One region of the Bacillus sp. BACIII genome, then DNA from elsewhere that is predicted to be linked to it. Evidence: a T-box and tRNA genes for the amino acid it is inferred to sense, from the RefSeq annotation. Region 1 holds a T-box; the other holds one or more tRNA genes.
The links. A T-box is a leader RNA that pairs with one kind of tRNA and senses whether it is charged. The one in region 1 lies ahead of ACXN9U_RS01935 (valine--tRNA ligase), so its partner is inferred to be a tRNA-Val.

Region 1 (8,080 bases):
CCTGTCTCCTGAAGGTCTTTGACGAGTTTTTTGCGGCATTCAAACCGGTCCATGCCGTTATATTGCAGCGCTTTTTCATTCATTGTACCGTCTTCGTTCATGACGAGAATCCGTTCTAAATTGTGGCGGTTTCCGAGTTCAAAGTCATTCGGGTCATGGGCAGGCGTGATTTTAACGGCTCCTGATCCGAATTCCATGTCAACGTAATCATCGCCGACGATCGGAATTTCGCGGTTTGTAATCGGCAGAATCACCGTTTTGCCGATTAAGTGCTTGTAGCGCTCATCTTCAGGATGAACCGCGACAGCCGTGTCGCCAAGCATCGTTTCCGGACGGGTGGTCGCGATTTCAATTGAGCCTGAACCGTCTGCTAACGGATAGCGCAAATGATAAAACGCGCCCTGTACGTCTTTGTAAATCACTTCAATATCGGACAAAGCCGTTTTTGTGGCAGGGTCCCAGTTGATGATATATTCGCCTCTGTAAATCAAACCTTTTTCGTACAATTTGACGAATACTTCACGCACGGCTTTGTTCAGCCCTTCATCAAGAGTGAAACGTTCGCGCGAATAATCGAGCCCGAGCCCCATTTTGGCCCATTGGCTGCGGATGAAATCAGCGTACTCTTCCTTCCACTTCCACGTTTCTTCAAGAAACTTTTCGCGGCCAAGGTCATAACGGCTTGTACCCTGTTCGCGGAGTTTCGCTTCGACTTTTGCCTGAGTGGCAATCCCGGCGTGATCCATACCCGGAAGCCAGAGCACGTCATAGCCCTGCATGCGTTTCATACGCGTAACGATATCTTGCAGCGTCGTATCCCACGCATGACCGAGGTGCAGCCTGCCCGTCACGTTCGGCGGCGGAATGACGACAGAATACGGCTGTTTCGTTTGATCGCCGCCCGCTTCAAAATATTTTCCTTTCAGCCAAAAATCATAGCGGCCTTTTTCAATCGCAGACGGATCATATTTTGTCGGCATTGTTTGTTCGTTTGTATCCATGATAACCCTCCAGCATGTTTAGAAATGGCTGAGCAACTAAAAAAGAGCCTTCATCCTGATAAAGGACGAAAAGCTCTTTCGCGGTACCACCTTTTTTCATGAACAGATTTGTTCATGCACTTAAACGGATAACGGGTGCGGCCCGAATTTCTCTACTGTATGTTCAAGAAATTATGCTCCCGGGCGACCTTCCAATGAGACGGCATAAGAAGCCTTTCAGCACAATAGCTTCTCTCTCTTCATGCGTCTTTCTTGTACTCTTCCCGTTCAAAGCAGGTGTATTTATATCAGCTCATGATCTTATTTATTATGTTCTTTATTATAGTAAAAGTGTTTTTGTTTCGTCAATCATCTTTTCCAAAAACCGCTGCCGTCATACATAAATGGGCATGCACCCCGCCCTTTCCCTCACATACGATACAAAGAAAGGCGAATGTAAGGAGGAATTGCCGTGAGAAAAAAATTCAATTCTTATTCGCTCCCCCCGTGGGCCAGACAGGTCCGCCTTGTATCAGCGCAAGTCATTATACCGATTACGATCTTTCAGGGGATCAGGACGATTTTCTTTCCGACGACTTTTGACGTCCTGCTGCTTGCCATCCTGCTGTTTTTAGCGTGCGCCCTGCATTTGGAATGGATATAAAAAAACGAGTCCCGCTATGAAGAGGACTCGTTTTCCGCCTTTCTTTTTTTCTCCTGCTCAATCTGATACACCTTCATGAGAAAAGGTTCAACATTTTTCATCTGCCAAAACGCTCTTAATAACTGCGTGCACTCTTCTTTCTCAGAACCCCTTTGGGCGGTTTGATACCGTTTCAGCACTTTGTACATGCCGCTCGGATAAGCCATATAGCTGAGAAACAGGCTGATTTCCGCTTCACGGAGGGGGAATGATTTGTGATACGTATAAAACCATTCAAGGCACTCCGGACACGCTTTCGGATAGCTTCTGAACATTCTGGAGTAAAAGCCGAGCAGATCATTTTGCGGAGGTCCGAGCCCGGCTTTCTCGAAATTTGTAAAAAAGCCCGTTCCCACATCATTATATAGAAAATGGCGGCTCGATAAGCTGCCGTGATTGATCACCGCTCTCGTTTTGTCATGATCCTTTGCCGCGTCAAACCATTCTTCCAGACGTTCAAGAGCAAAATTAACGGCTGAAACCGTTTCTGTAAGATACGTAACAGCCTGCAATTCAAAAGGAGAAAGGTACCACTCTTTTTCCGCCCGGTCGGCAAATTGTTCATAGACGAGCTTATCATTTTCCCAATCTCTTTTCGTCAGTTCATAAAAGCTGCTGATATCTTCAGTCCGGATTTGGATGTCCCGCACGGTCGCGGAATGGAGCTTCGCCACCTCTTTAAAAAGGTAAACATGTTTTTGATCCCGTTCTTCTTCCTGATCGTACTGAAGCCAGGGCATTAAATAATAAGACGCCTCCGTCCGGCTTCCCGCAAAAAAATCGCCTGCATGCGTGCGGTAGATCGGCACAAATGAACGGTAGCCTTTCTCCTCAATCTCAATCATATAGTCCGTAAATTCACTGCTGCGGGCCGGCTTGAGCTGTTTCAAAGCAAAAATGCCGTGGTTTGAGTAGACTTTCCATACATGCGGGCTGACAGGCTCAATATACTCGGCCTCCAGCCCGTATTCCTGAAGCACTGATTGGACTGCTTCCATTCCATTCACCACATTTTTACGGCCTCTTTGTGCTTACGCATGGCTGTTATTATATTCAGGTATATACAGAAGCTGACCTTCTTCCAGTTCGTCATCAAACGATAAAGCATTCGTTCTGATGAGCTGCTGGGATGTGATGTCATATCGTTCACACACCCGGTCGATTGTATCTTCCTGCTGCACGATGCAGATTTTCATTCTAGAAAACTTTTCTTCTTCTCTTGTAAATAATTTCGTCAAATAATGAGAGTTGTCATTTTCCTTCTGCTCCGTTTTCGATGCCGCTTCTTGATTCTCTCTTTCTGATTTAAGCGGCTCAGACGGCTCAGGTGCCGCTGGTTCCTCAGGAGGCAGTTTGGAAAACTGAAAGGACAAATCAAGAGGCTCCCCGGTTTCCTCCTCCGGCTGCGCCATCTTCCTCACCTCAACTTCAAATCCTTCATCAGCCTGAGCTTCTTCCTCAAGAAACTTAGGTGCGCTGTAAAATGCCTCTTCCCGCGGTTCCGGAACGAACTCGCGATAAGGGGGCGCCTGCTCTTCTTCAAAAACCGCAGGCTCATCTTCGGCTTCTTCCGCCTCCTCTTGATCACTCTGACGGAGAAGCGGTTCGGCCTCAGGCTGCTCTTCTTTTTGAAGGACGGGCTGTTCCTCAATCTCTGCTTTATCGGCATGCGGGGTCAGAGTAAAAGCAGGGGAAACCGGTTCAACATCATCTGCTGTTTCTTCAAGCATTTCCGCTGAATCATCCTCAGATACAGGTTCATTCCTCTCAGCCGCCATGATTGCAGGCTCCTCAAGCTCCTCAGCTTCTTCCGGCTCTTCCGGCTCTTCCGGCTCTTCCGGCTCTTCTTCCTCCAGGATGGCAGCGGGAGGGGGAGGCTCAGTATATGAGACAGGTTCCGGCACCTCTTCCAGCCTCAGAACAGGGGCAGTTTCTTCAGTTTCCTCAGCCTCCTCTTCTTCTTCCTCTTCCTCCTGCCTGAATATAGGCGGAGTCTCTTCCTCATTCTCCCCGGCTTCTTGCGCCGCTTCTTCTGATACAGCCAGGGGTTCTTCAGCTTCAGGCAGAGGTTCTTCAGGCCTCTGGCGTATCACTAATTCAGGTTCGTTGTCTTCCTCAGAGCGATGGTCAGCAAGATTGATCATTTCTTCTCTGGCAAATTCAGGCGCCACATACAGAGGGATCTCCGGCTCTTTTGGCTCGGATTCCTCAAGCAGCCCTTCAATTGCCAAATCAGCCTGAATGGTTAAAATCCTTGAATCCGTTAGCTGATAATCAAAGGCATCAATAAAAACGAAAACGTCATTGAGGTGGCTCACTTTATTTTTCGGAATCGTGATGTCCACCGGGAAGCAATGAAGGAGCTCGGCCGTGCCATCCTCCCTCGCCCTCACTTCCTCTACATGTCTCAGCTCTCTTCCAAGCTCTTCGAATTGACTGCTGTGATCTATGTTGTACTCGCCAGTAAGTTCTAATGATCCTTTAATTGAGACATAATCATTTACTTCCTGCACCCTGATATCAGGGTCTAATGAAATCGAAAGTAATTCAGAAACTTCCTGTCCTTTTTGGAAACAGATTGATTCTTCAACAGAAAATTGCAACCGGTGATTATGCGGCAAGTTCATATCCTCCTTTCATCTAATCCTTACAATTAGATGTCACTAAAGGTGTATGCCGCAATATGGATAAATATGATAAAGGAGGCATTGAAAAAAGCCGATACAAGACTTGCTTGCATCGGCTTTTCGGTATCAGCGGCTGATCGCCTGGAACACTTTCTCAGCGGCTTGAATGGTTTTTTCGATATCCTCCATTGTATGCGCAGTGGAGAGAAACAATCCTTCAAATTGAGACGGCGGCAGAAATACGCCTGCGTCAGCCATCCCTTTATAATATTTGGCGAACAGCTTTAAATCAGATGATTTGGCTGTTTCATAGTTAATGACAGGCTCGTTTGTGAAAAAGAATCCGATCATTGAACCGGCACGGTTAAATGTGTGCGGAATCCCATGTGCTTCAGCGGCTTTTGAAATGCCTTCTTCAAGCATATCGCCTTTTTTCACAAATTCTTGATAAGATTCAGGTGTGAGCTGCTGTAACGTCTCAAGTCCCGCTGTCATGGCAAGCGGATTTCCTGACAAGGTTCCCGCTTGGTAGATCGGACCGCTCGGAGCGATTCTTTCCATGATTTCGGCTTTGCCGCCATACGCACCGACAGGAAGACCGCCGCCGATGACTTTGCCGAGACACGTTAAATCAGGCGTCACGCCGAAATATCCTTGCGCACAGTTATAGTCCACGCGAAAACCGGTCATGACCTCATCAAAAATGAGCAGCGCGCCATATTGTTCCGTAATGTCACGAAGCCCTTGTAAAAACCCTTCCTGCGGCGGAACGACGCCCATATTGCCGGCTACCGGCTCAACAATGACTCCGGCGATATCTTCACCGTACTCCCGGAATGCGAGTGCAACGCTTTCCAAGTCGTTGTACGGAACGGTAATCGTATTCATCGCAATCCCTTCAGGTACGCCCGGGCTGTCCGGAAGACCGAGTGTCGCCACTCCGGATCCCGCTTTGATCAGCAGTGAATCACCGTGGCCGTGGTAACAGCCTTCAAATTTTAAAATTTTGTTGCGGCCGGTATATCCTCTTGCCAGACGAAGGGCGCTCATTGTCGCCTCTGTGCCGGAGCTGACCATCCGCACGATTTCAACAGACGGCACACGGTCAATGACTAATTTGGCCAGTTCGTTTTCCACTTCAGTGGATGCCCCGAAACTTGTCCCGTTTTCCGCTACTTTTTTCAGGCTTTCAACGACGCGGTCATTGGTGTGGCCCAAAATGAGCGGTCCCCAGCTCAGCACATAGTCAATATATTCATTGCCGTCAATATCAAAAATTTTCGATCCTTTGCCGCGCTGCATAAAAATCGGATCCATATCAACTGATTTAAACGCGCGCACCGGACTGTTTACTCCGCCCGGCATCAGTTTCTGCGCTTCTTTAAAAGCGGCTTTTGATTTTTCATAGCTTCTCATCTGCCTCAGCTCCCGTCAAATGAAATCGTTACTCAGCAAGCCATTTTGCTGCGTCTTTTGCATGATACGTCATAATCAGATCAGCGCCTGCACGTTTCATGCTCGTTAAAATTTCAAGCACCATTTCTTTTTCTTTAATCCAGCCGTTCTGGGCTGCAGCTTTCACCATGGAATACTCCCCGCTCACATTATAAGCGACCAGCGGCAGGTGATGGCGGTTTTTCACATCACGCATAATATCTAAGTATGACATAGACGGTTTGACGATTAAAAAGTCAGCGCCTTCTGCGGCGTCTGATTCTGCCTCACGAAGCGCTTCCAGGCGGTTGGCCGGATCCATCTGATAAGTTTTTCGGTCGCCGAACTGCGGCGTGCTGTCAGCCGCGTCGCGGAACGGACCGTAAAATTCACTTGAATATTTCACTGCATAAGACATGATCGGAATATTTGTGAACCCTTCTTTGTCAAGCGCTTCTCTGATTACCGTGACGAAACCGTCCATCATATTTGAAGGAGCGATGATGTCAGCGCCTGCTTTGGCCTGGCTGACGGCTGTCTGAGCCAGCAGTTCAAGCGACTCGTCATTAAGGATTTCTCCGTCTTTGACGACACCGCAATGGCCGTGGTCCGTGTATTCACAAAGACATGTATCAGCGATGACGATCATTTCAGGATAATGCTTTTTAATTTCAGCAATCCCTTTTTGCACAATGCCGTGATCGTGAAAAGCCTGGGTTCCGCAGGCGTCTTTTTCTTCAGGGACACCGAAAACGATGACCGATTTAATGCCGAGTGATATCAGCTCAGCCATCTCATCCTTCAATAAATCAAGAGATACATGGTAAACCCCCGGCATGGAAGAAACTTCTTTTTTCCCTTCAAGCCCTTCAACGACAAATAGAGGGTAAATAAAATCTGAAGGGTGAAGACGTGTTTCTCTTACTAAATCTCTCATCGCAGCGTTCGCGCGCAAACGGCGGTGTCTGTTAAATGTTTGATTCATCATTATCTATCCTTTCCCGACATGCTGCACATGACGTCCAGCATGCCTTCAATCGTATAAGTGTCAGGCACATGGGATGAGATCCCGTATTCCAATAGCGCTTTCTCTGTCAAAGGGCCGATGCTGATATAGCTCGCGCCGCTGTTTTCCCACGCTTTTTCTCCGTTTCCGACCGCATGCATAAACGTATGCACCGCCGATGAACTGGTAAACGTAATAAAATCAAAATGAGAGCGGGATGCAGCCTGTCTCAGCTCGTCCATGCCTTTTTCATCCTGAATGGTATTGTATAACACCCATTCCCTTATTTGATAGCCAAGCGGCTCAAGCTCCGCTTTTATGACATCGCGTGATAAATTGCCCTTTATCACTGAAATGGGTTCGGCAGCTGATGCGTGCCGTTTTAATGTATCTGCCAGACATTCGGCCACATACTCGTCAGGCATCGCATCCGTCCCGGCTCCCCGCTCTTTCAAGGCGCGTGCAGTCTTTTCACCGACAGCTGCGATTTTTTTCCGTCCGGAAAGCGCAAGACCGTGCCGATCAAGGTAGGAAAAAAAGAACCGGACGCCGTTTACGCTTGTAAACACAAGCCATCCTGGTTCAGAAAGGTCTTCCCGGAGACTGTCCGCACATTCATCCGGGAGCGCTTCCTGAAAAGCGATCAGCGAAGCGGAAACAGCCGTTCCGCCGAGCGCCTCCACTTTTTTTCGAAAAGGAGCGGCCTGTCTTTTGTTCCGGGTGACAAGCACGGTCTTTCCTTGTAAAGGAAGGTCATTTGCCATCCTGATCGAGCTCCTGTTTCACGCTGTCGATTAAGGCTTTGGCTCCTTTTTCAGACATCATCGCCGCACAGCGTTTCCCGATTTCTTCCGGATCATGTCCCGCCGCTGTTTCTTTATAAATCGTCTTTCCGTCCGGAGACGCAACCAGACCGACCAGCTCAACTTCATCCCTGTCATTGACGGACGCATACCCGGCAATCGGCACCTGGCAGCCGCCTTCCATCGCGTGTAAGAAAGCCCGTTCAGCTGCCACCGTGCGCTGCGTATACTCATCGGTGAATTGCGCAAACAGCTTCAAAAGCTCCTCATCCGACTCTCTGCATTCAATGGCAAGAGCGCCTTGGCCGACCGCAGGCAGACAGCGGTCCGGTTCGAGGAATTCAGATACGACATCGTCTTTCCAGCCCATTCTTGAAAGACCCGCAGCAGCTAAAATAATCGCATCGTAATCCTCCGTCTCAAGCTTTTGAAGTCTCGTATCTATGTTTCCTCTGATCCACTTAATAGTAAGATCAGGACGCTCAGCAAGAATCTGGGCGCTTCTTCTTAAACTGCTGGTGCCGATA
Region 2 (8,080 bases), 1.5 Mb from region 1:
CGGAGCGGGATATATCCCTCGTTTTATTTTCAGGGAAATGATGCGCTCCACCGATTTGTTGATTTGCTGAAGAGGAATATCCCCTTTTTGAACCGCCTTTTTTAAAGCGGAATGAACTTGGGCAAAGCGGTTTTCTGTTTGCAGCGATGTCACTTGGGCCGGCATCAGGGCGATGTCGACTCCTGCTTTTATTGCCATGACGACCGCCTCTTCCTGGCCGAAATGATCGGCAATGGCTTTCATGTTTAATGCATCCGTCACGATGACGCCGTTAAACCCCATTTCCTCACGGAGAAGATGAGTCATCACTTTTTTCGAGAGTGTGGCGGGTACAAGAATGTCTGAACCGTCCAGCTTGCTTTTATAGGTTGTATCGTCAAAAGCGGGAAATTGCACATGGGCTGTCATGATCATATCGGCCCCCGCCTGAATGGCCTGACGGAACGGATACAGTTCGATCTGCCGCAGCCTTTCTTGACCGTGGGTGACAAGCGGAAGGCCGTAGTGGCTGTCGACATCCGTGTCGCCGTGTCCCGGGAAATGTTTGACGGCGGAAGCGACATCCTGTTTTTGCTGAGCCTTCATTGAGGCAAGGCCGAGTGACGCTGTCAGATCACGGTCTGAACTGAATGACCTGACGCCGATGACCGGATTTCCTGGATTATTATTGATATCGAGAACGGGAGCGAAATTTGTATTAATGCCGAGTGCTTTCAATTCTTTCCCGATAATGGCGCCGGTTTGGGATGCGTAGGCTGTTTTTCTTGCGGCTCCGAGTGCCATATTGCCTGGGAAATGAGTGCCCTCACCAAGTCTTGTTACGATGCCGCCTTCTTGATCAATGCTTAATAATAGCGGAATGTCAGGGCTTGCTTTTTGAAAGGCATCTGTCAGGCGGACCGTTTGTTCAGTGTTTTTTACATTTTCTGCAAATAAGATAACGCCGCCGAATCGGTACTTTTGAATAAGCCCTGCGACTTCGTCATTCATTTGAGTAAGAGCCTCAGGTGATGACTGCCCCTTTTTTTGCCAATTGCGGAAGTCAGGCATGAGCATCTGCCCTATTTTCTCATCTAATGTCATGCGGGATACCGTTTGTTCCGCTTGTGACGGAATGTCCGGTTTTGTCGATGCATGATGCGTGCCGAAAACAATAAACAACAGTAATACAGCTGAGATGATAAGTTTCATAATGGCGCCCTCCTGCCGTCATAGTTTGGACAAAAGACATAGGTTGTCATTCAATGGCTTCGTAAATCGCTTTTACGACGCTGCCGTAGCTTCCGGTCGGGAAAAGGTCCCCTTCAAAAACATTCGGATTTTCACCGGGGCTGACGACGGGGGAATGCTTTTTGTTGGTCAAAAGCGCGATCCCGAGATGATAAGCGGGGTCAATGATCGTGACGGTGCCGGTCCATCCGGTATGGCCGTAAGCCTGCCTGCTTGCATAAGGGCCGAACATCCACTCCATATCAGGGCTGCCGTTTTTCCGCCAGCCAAGAGCGAAAGTCGGGTCAGAGGATGCCGCTGTTGTGAACAGATCGGCCGTTTGCCGAGTGAAGAGAGAAACGTGTTTGTAACTGCCGCCGTTCAGCATGACTTGCAGTAGGACGGCCATGTCATCAGCCCTTGAAAACAGTCCTGCATGGCCGGACACCCCTCCCATTGAGTAAAATGCTTTTTCGTCATGAACCTCCCCTTGCAGCGTATACGTCCTGATATGAGGAAAATGGATAACCCCGTCACGTGTGTTGCCTAAACGTTCAGTAGCTGCGAATGCTTTTTCTTTGAAGCCTTTTTGCAGCGGGTTAAACAGTGTGTGCGTCAGTTTCAGCGGTTTGTACAGTTCTTGTTCCGCATAGGCATCAAGGGTTTTTCCGGTTATGTTTTCAATGATGCAGCCGAGCAGCATGTAACCGATATCGCTGTATACGTGTTTTGTTCCCGATTTGTATTCAAGCGGGATCCGGGTGAGAAAACGAATCGTTTTGTCCCGTTCTTGTGAATAAAAAGGGCCTGCGGTGTCCGGCTTATAAAAATAAAAGCTTGCCGGCAGACCGGATTGATGCTGCAGCACATCAATGACGCGTATGCGGTCTTTTCCTTCTATCGGATCGCTTTTCCTGTCTTTGAAATCGGGAAGGTAAGCCGAGACTTTTTGATACACATCCAGCTTTCCCTGGCTGACGAGGCGCTGTAATGCAAAATTCGCCGCAAACATTTTTGTGTTGGAAGCTAAATCAAACATGGTTGATGTTTTCATTTTTTTCGGACGGGATAAAAGGCTGTTCCCGTCATATTTTTTGCTGTAGCCGTATGCTTTCTTTTTGATCACCCGTCCGTCCTTTACGACGACGAGGACGGCTCCCGGGAATCCTGCTGCGATGTCTTTTTCAATCATTTGATCAACCTTTCTGAGTTTTGCTGTGTCGTATAATTTAGATTGGGCTCCGGCTTTGTGCTGCGGCAGAAAAGAGAGGCTGATGACCATGGTGAGTACGGCGGCTGCCAGTGTTTTCATATTCTGTTCCCTCCCGGCTTATTCAAATTCAGCAGCCATGTCATCCTTAAATCCGAAAGCATAGGTGAAGACAAAGCCCGCCGCATAAGAGATGAAGAGACCGATGATATACAAAACGATTTGAGCCGGCTGTACGAGAAAAGAGAGCGGAAGGCCGGAGACACCGATTGAAAAAGTCGCTACTTGAAAATGAGCTTGAAAGGCGCCTCCGATACCCGCCCCTAAACACGCTGTTAAAAACGGCCGGCCGAGCGGGAGTGTGACGCCGAAGATGAGCGGCTCCCCGATTCCGAGCAGACCGGATGGAAGTCCGCCTCCAATCGCTCTTTTCAATGAGGCTTTTTTTGTTTTCATAAAGATGGCGAAGGCCGCGCCTACTTGACCTGCGCCTCCCATTGCGAGAATCGGCAGAAGCGGGTCATCCCCGATGGATCGGATGAGTTCCAAATGCACGGGAGTCAAGCCTTGATGCAGGCCGGTGATGACAAGCGGCAGGAAGGCGGCTCCTAATACAAATCCCGACAGCACTCCCCCGACATTCAGCAGCGACAATAAACCTGATGTAATCAAATCAGAAATAAAACCGCCTGCAGGGATGAAGATGACATATGTCACCAGTCCGGTGATGAGCAAAGACAAAGTTGGCGTGACGATAATGTCGATGGATTGATGGACATACTTTCTGATAAACCGTTCGGTATAAGCGATAAAAATCGCAGCGAAAAGAACGCCGATTAAACCTCCCCTGCCCGGGAGCAGATTCTCTCCGAACAAACTGATATTGGCGATCTCGGGGTTTAAGATCAATATGCCTGCAAGGCCGCCCATCGCGGGTGTTCCGCCGAATTCCTTCGCCGCATTGATACCGACAAGGACGCCGAGGTAAGCGAATAAGCCTGAACCGATAACCGTTAAAATAAGTGCGATTTGAGATTCTTTCGGGAGCCAGCCGGCCTGAATGACGGCTTTCGTCATGCCGGTGATTAAACCTGATGCAATGAGTGCGGGAATAAGAGGAATGAAGATGCTTGATATTTTTCTTAGAAGCAGTGTGATGGGTGTTGTGTTTTTTCTGTTGAGATCGGCTTTTTTCCGTGAGGCGGCTTCTTTTAAATCAATGTTTTTTCCGGGTGACACCAGTTTTGCGAAAGCGTCGGCGACATGATTGACGACACCCGTGCCGAGAATGATCTGCAGTGTTTCGGCTTCGACGACGCCTATTACTCCGTCAAGCCGCTTCAGCGCTTCAATATCCGTTTTGTCCTGATCTAAAGGCGTAATTCTCAGGCGTGTCATACAGTGGGTAAAGCCCGAAATATTCGATGAACCGCCGCAGTTGTCCAGAATATCTTTGGCCAGCGACTGATAAAATGCCTCTTTGCTCATGAAGACCCTCCTCTTTCCGTACCATTTTTCCCGCGGAGCTGTGCCTGAAACGCGTCCTGAAAGCGCCTGCGCCGATCATGAAAACGGCGCGGGCTGGTAAAAGGCACATGATGATCAGTGACGGAGCCAAAAGAATGATCAGCGATTTGTTTCGCTTGAAACATGCTGTTCTATGGCTTTGTCAATGAAGCCTTCCGATTCTTCGAGCAGTGCTTTCGCGTGTGTTTTGTCCGAATTCGTCTTCAGCATGACGATTGCCGTTTTGACATGGCTGTCTGCGGCCTCAAGGGTCTCTTTTGCTTTATCGTACGGAACGCCCGTAATGCTTTGGATAATGCCGATTGCCCGTTCTTTCAATTTTTCGTTGCTGACATGAACGTCCACCATTAAATTTTCGTACACTTTGCCGCTTTTGATCATCACGGCCGTGGAAATCATATTCAGAATCATTTTATGTGCTGTTGCGGCTTTCATTCGTGTTGACCCTGTAATCACTTCGGGGCCGACGACGACTTCAATGCTGTGATCGGCAAAGGTACTGATCAATGAGTGCTTATTGCATGTGAGCGCGACTGTTTTGGCGCCGATTGTTTTTGCGTATTTCAGCGCACCGGCCGCATACGGTGTGCGCCCGCTTGCAGCGATGGCGATCACGGTGTCTTCAGCGGTAAGGCCGATCGTTTTGAGATCGAGAGCGCCGGTTTCCTCGCTGTCTTCTATACCTTCAGCCGCTTGCAAAAAGGCGTCTGCCCCTCCGGCCATCAGACCGATGACGGTGCCGGGACTTACGCTGTATGTAGGCGGGCATTCAACCGCATCAAGTACACCAAGCCTGCCGCTTGTGCCCGCTCCCGCATAAATCAGCCTGCCGTTTCGCCGCAAAGACTGATGGGCAAATTGAACGGCAATTTCAATGTCAGGCAGCACCTGCTGAACGGCGTCCGCCACTTTGAAGTCCTCTTGGTTAATGATGCGGAGGATTTCCATCGTGTCTGCTTGATGGATTGAAGCGGCCTGCGGGTTTCTTGTTTCTGTGGTCAATCTGTGAATGTTAAGCCGGTCTGTCATGAATGTACCCTCCCAAGTCGTTATTACTTGAAGTATATGGGCTTCTGAATATATGTTTCAAGAAAAAAATCAAACGCTTTCACAAAAAAAGATGCAGAATGTGCTGTTCGCCGATGGGGCCGATCCTGCGACGCCCTTTATCAATAAAACCGGAAGACTGGTACAGGTTCTTTGCGCGATGATTGCGATGGTTCACTGCAAGCACGATTTCGTCACACCAAGGAAAATAATTTGCGGCAAAAGCGGGGAGCTGCAGCATCGCTTGTTTGGCATAACCTTTTCCTTGCTGCCGCGCATCTATGGACAGTGCGCTCAGTAAAATGGCAGACACGCTGTTCGAATATGGAGCTATGGTTTCCTTTGAGGTATGTAAAATGAAAAAACCGACGGGGGTGTCTTCTTTTAAAACGACTGTAGGATAGCGCTCCCGGATGACAAGAGCCTGCGGCAGTACATCCTTCGGGAGAGCTGTGAACATTTTATCTTCTTCACTGAGTACAAACCCGTTCAGGCCGTCTGCATGCTCCGGTTTATAAAAGGATAGGGCTGCAACCATGATATCTACTCTCCTTTTTATAGTTGATCCAGTTCATTTTCTGATAACACGCGGCAGCCTGCCCGTTTTAATAGAGCGGAAGTGATGCCGTCCCCGATTATCTTTTTCCCGGAGAAAGTGCCGTCATAGATGAAGCTGCTGCCGCAGGACGGACTGTTTTCTTTAAGGATGACCGTTGCGGCGCCTATTTCTTTTGCGTATGCTAACGTTTTTTCCGCTCCGTCTATATATAAAGATGTAACGTCTTCACCTGATGCCGTTACAATTCTTGCTGTTCCGTTCAGCACGTCTTCGCCCGTGCCGCCGATGATTTCCGCCGGTTCGCGGGGAGTGGTGAAGCCGCCCAAAAGTTCGGGGCAGACCATAACAGCTTTCTTTTCCTCTACGAGTCTGCGGATTTTTTCCGACGCGGCGTGGGAGCCGTTATACCTGCATTCGATACCGCCGAGACAAGAGCTGACTAAGATCATCTGTGTCCATTCCCTTCAATATTTTGATACTTTCATCTTAAATGAAATAAGAGAGAAGGGACGAGTTTTTCAGTTAAAAAACGGGTAAAAAAGTTTGAAAATAAAAAAAATAAATTTTCTCTTTACAAAAGGGGTATAACCTGTATATAATAACTTTTGTCAGCTCGACGCGGACACAACGGCCCGTTGGTCAAGCGGTTAAGACACCGCCCTTTCACGGCGGTAACACGGGTTCGAATCCCGTACGGGTCATATGGAGGATTAGCTCAGCTGGGAGAGCATCTGCCTTACAAGCAGAGGGTCGGCGGTTCGAGCCCGTCATCCTCCACCATATTTGCCGGCCTAGCTCAATTGGTAGAGCAACTGACTTGTAATCAGTAGGTTGGGGGTTCAAGTCCTCTGGCCGGCACTGTTTTCCAAAAAATACGGAGGGGTAGCGAAGTGGCTAAACGCGGCGGACTGTAAATCCGCTCCCTCAGGGTTCGGCAGTTCGAATCTGCCCCCCTCCACCATTTTTGGGCTATAGCCAAGCGGTAAGGCAACGGACTTTGACTCCGTCATGCGTTGGTTCGAATCCAGCTAGCCCAGTCTCAGACACCTTTTGTATAAGGGTGTCTTTTTTTTATCGGTATTTTTTCTCGAATTCTGATTGTTCATCAGATATACTATTTTTAAGCTGCTGTTAAGGCAGTATATTCTGTATTTTCCATCTACACCCTGCCTGAAATTTGGTAAAATAAATGTAATAAAAAAATGAAACCTTTTAAAACAATCAACGTATAGATACAGACCGGTGAAGGGCAGAGGTAAGATAAAACATGGAAAACCTGATTAAAAAAAGAATCAAGCAAGTCAAAAAAGGCGATCAAAATGCGTTTGCGGAAATCGTTGACCTTTATAAAGATAAGATTTACCAGCTTTGCTACCGCATGCTCGGCAATGTCCACGAAGCGGAAGATATTGCGCAGGAAGCTTTCATCAGAGCGTATGTCAATATCGACAGTTTCGACATCAACAGAAAGTTTTCAACGTGGCTTTACAGAATTGCGACCAACCTGACTATTGACCGTATCCGCAAGAAAAAGCCTGATTATTATCTGGACGCAGAAGTGGCGGGTGCAGAGGGGCTGACGATGTATTCGCAGATCGCTGCGGACGGGGTTCTCCCTGAAGACGCCGTATTGTCATTGGAGCTGTCGGACACAATTCAGAAAAAGATTTTAAAGCTGCCTGACAAGTACAGAACGGTTATTGTATTAAAGTATATTGATGAACTCTCTTTAATTGAAATCGGGGAGATTCTGAATATCCCTGTCGGCACCGTCAAGACAAGGATACACAGAGGCAGAGAGGCTCTTAGAAAACAATTAAGGGATCTTTAAGTGGGGTGATGAAATGAGCTGTCCTGAACAGATCGTGCAGCTTATGCATAAGCATCTTGATGGAGATATCCTTCCTGAAGATGAAGACGTATTAAAACAACATTTGCGGTCATGCGGGAATTGCAAACGGCATTTTCATGAAATGGAGAAATCCGTAGCGCTCGTCCGGAGCACATCGCATGTCACAGCCCCTGCTGATTTTACTGTCAAAGTTATGGCGAATCTTCCAAAAGAGAAAAAACGCGCTTCTGTAAAACGATGGATCAAAACTCATCCGATAATTGCAGCCGCGGCGGTTTTTGTGATTTTAATGGGCGGCGGTTTTTTCAACAGCTGGCATAACGACCACAATTTCAGTGTGTCAAAGCAGCCGAACCTTGTCGTGCAGAATCACACGGTCACCGTCCCTGAAGGCGAGACCGTAAAGGGCGATGTCACAGTAAAAAACGGCAAGCTGGTCATTAAAGGGAAAGTCGACGGCAACGTGACCGTGGTTAACGGAGAAAAATACATGGCCTCAGCCGGACAAGTCACCGGGCAGATTGAAGAAATTAACGAATTGTTTGACTGGGTCTGGTACGAACTGAAAACAGCGGGTCAGGGCGTCGTGAGTGCTTTAGACTCCGATTAAAGATGAGTAAAGCGTATAATCGCTTTACTCTTTTTTTACGCAGCACCGCGCTGGCTGATTTCACTT

Region 2: it encodes a tRNA-Val, which carries the amino acid that the T-box ahead of ACXN9U_RS01935 (valine--tRNA ligase) is inferred to sense. The anticodon was not compared.

What each region holds. Positions count from the first base shown of each region.
Region 1 is NZ_CM174437.1:356,351-364,430, reverse strand. It holds gene ACXN9U_RS01935 (valine--tRNA ligase) at 1-1,001, opposite strand, end outside; T-box leader at 1,060-1,281, opposite strand; gene ACXN9U_RS01930 (hypothetical protein) at 1,453-1,644, shown strand; gene ysxE (spore coat protein YsxE) at 1,659-2,681, opposite strand; gene ACXN9U_RS01920 (LysM peptidoglycan-binding domain-containing protein) at 2,715-4,304, opposite strand; gene hemL (glutamate-1-semialdehyde 2,1-aminomutase) at 4,437-5,726, opposite strand; gene hemB (porphobilinogen synthase) at 5,755-6,729, opposite strand; gene ACXN9U_RS01905 (uroporphyrinogen-III synthase) at 6,732-7,514, opposite strand; gene hemC (hydroxymethylbilane synthase) at 7,504-8,080, opposite strand, start outside.
Region 2 is NZ_CM174437.1:2,783,161-2,791,240, reverse strand. It holds gene ACXN9U_RS13520 (glycoside hydrolase family 3 protein) at 1-1,191, opposite strand, end outside; gene pbp4b (penicillin binding protein PBP4B) at 1,238-2,521, opposite strand; gene ACXN9U_RS13510 (PTS transporter subunit EIIC) at 2,540-3,907, opposite strand; gene murQ (N-acetylmuramic acid 6-phosphate etherase) at 4,046-4,975, opposite strand; gene ACXN9U_RS13500 (GNAT family N-acetyltransferase) at 5,055-5,531, opposite strand; gene ACXN9U_RS13495 (2-thiouracil desulfurase family protein) at 5,549-6,001, opposite strand; tRNA gene ACXN9U_RS13490 (tRNA-Glu) at 6,182-6,253, shown strand; tRNA gene ACXN9U_RS13485 (tRNA-Val) at 6,257-6,332, shown strand; tRNA gene ACXN9U_RS13480 (tRNA-Thr) at 6,338-6,410, shown strand; tRNA gene ACXN9U_RS13475 (tRNA-Tyr) at 6,429-6,513, shown strand; tRNA gene ACXN9U_RS13470 (tRNA-Gln) at 6,518-6,589, shown strand; gene sigW (RNA polymerase sigma factor SigW) at 6,820-7,383, shown strand; gene rsiW (anti-sigma-W factor RsiW) at 7,397-8,014, shown strand.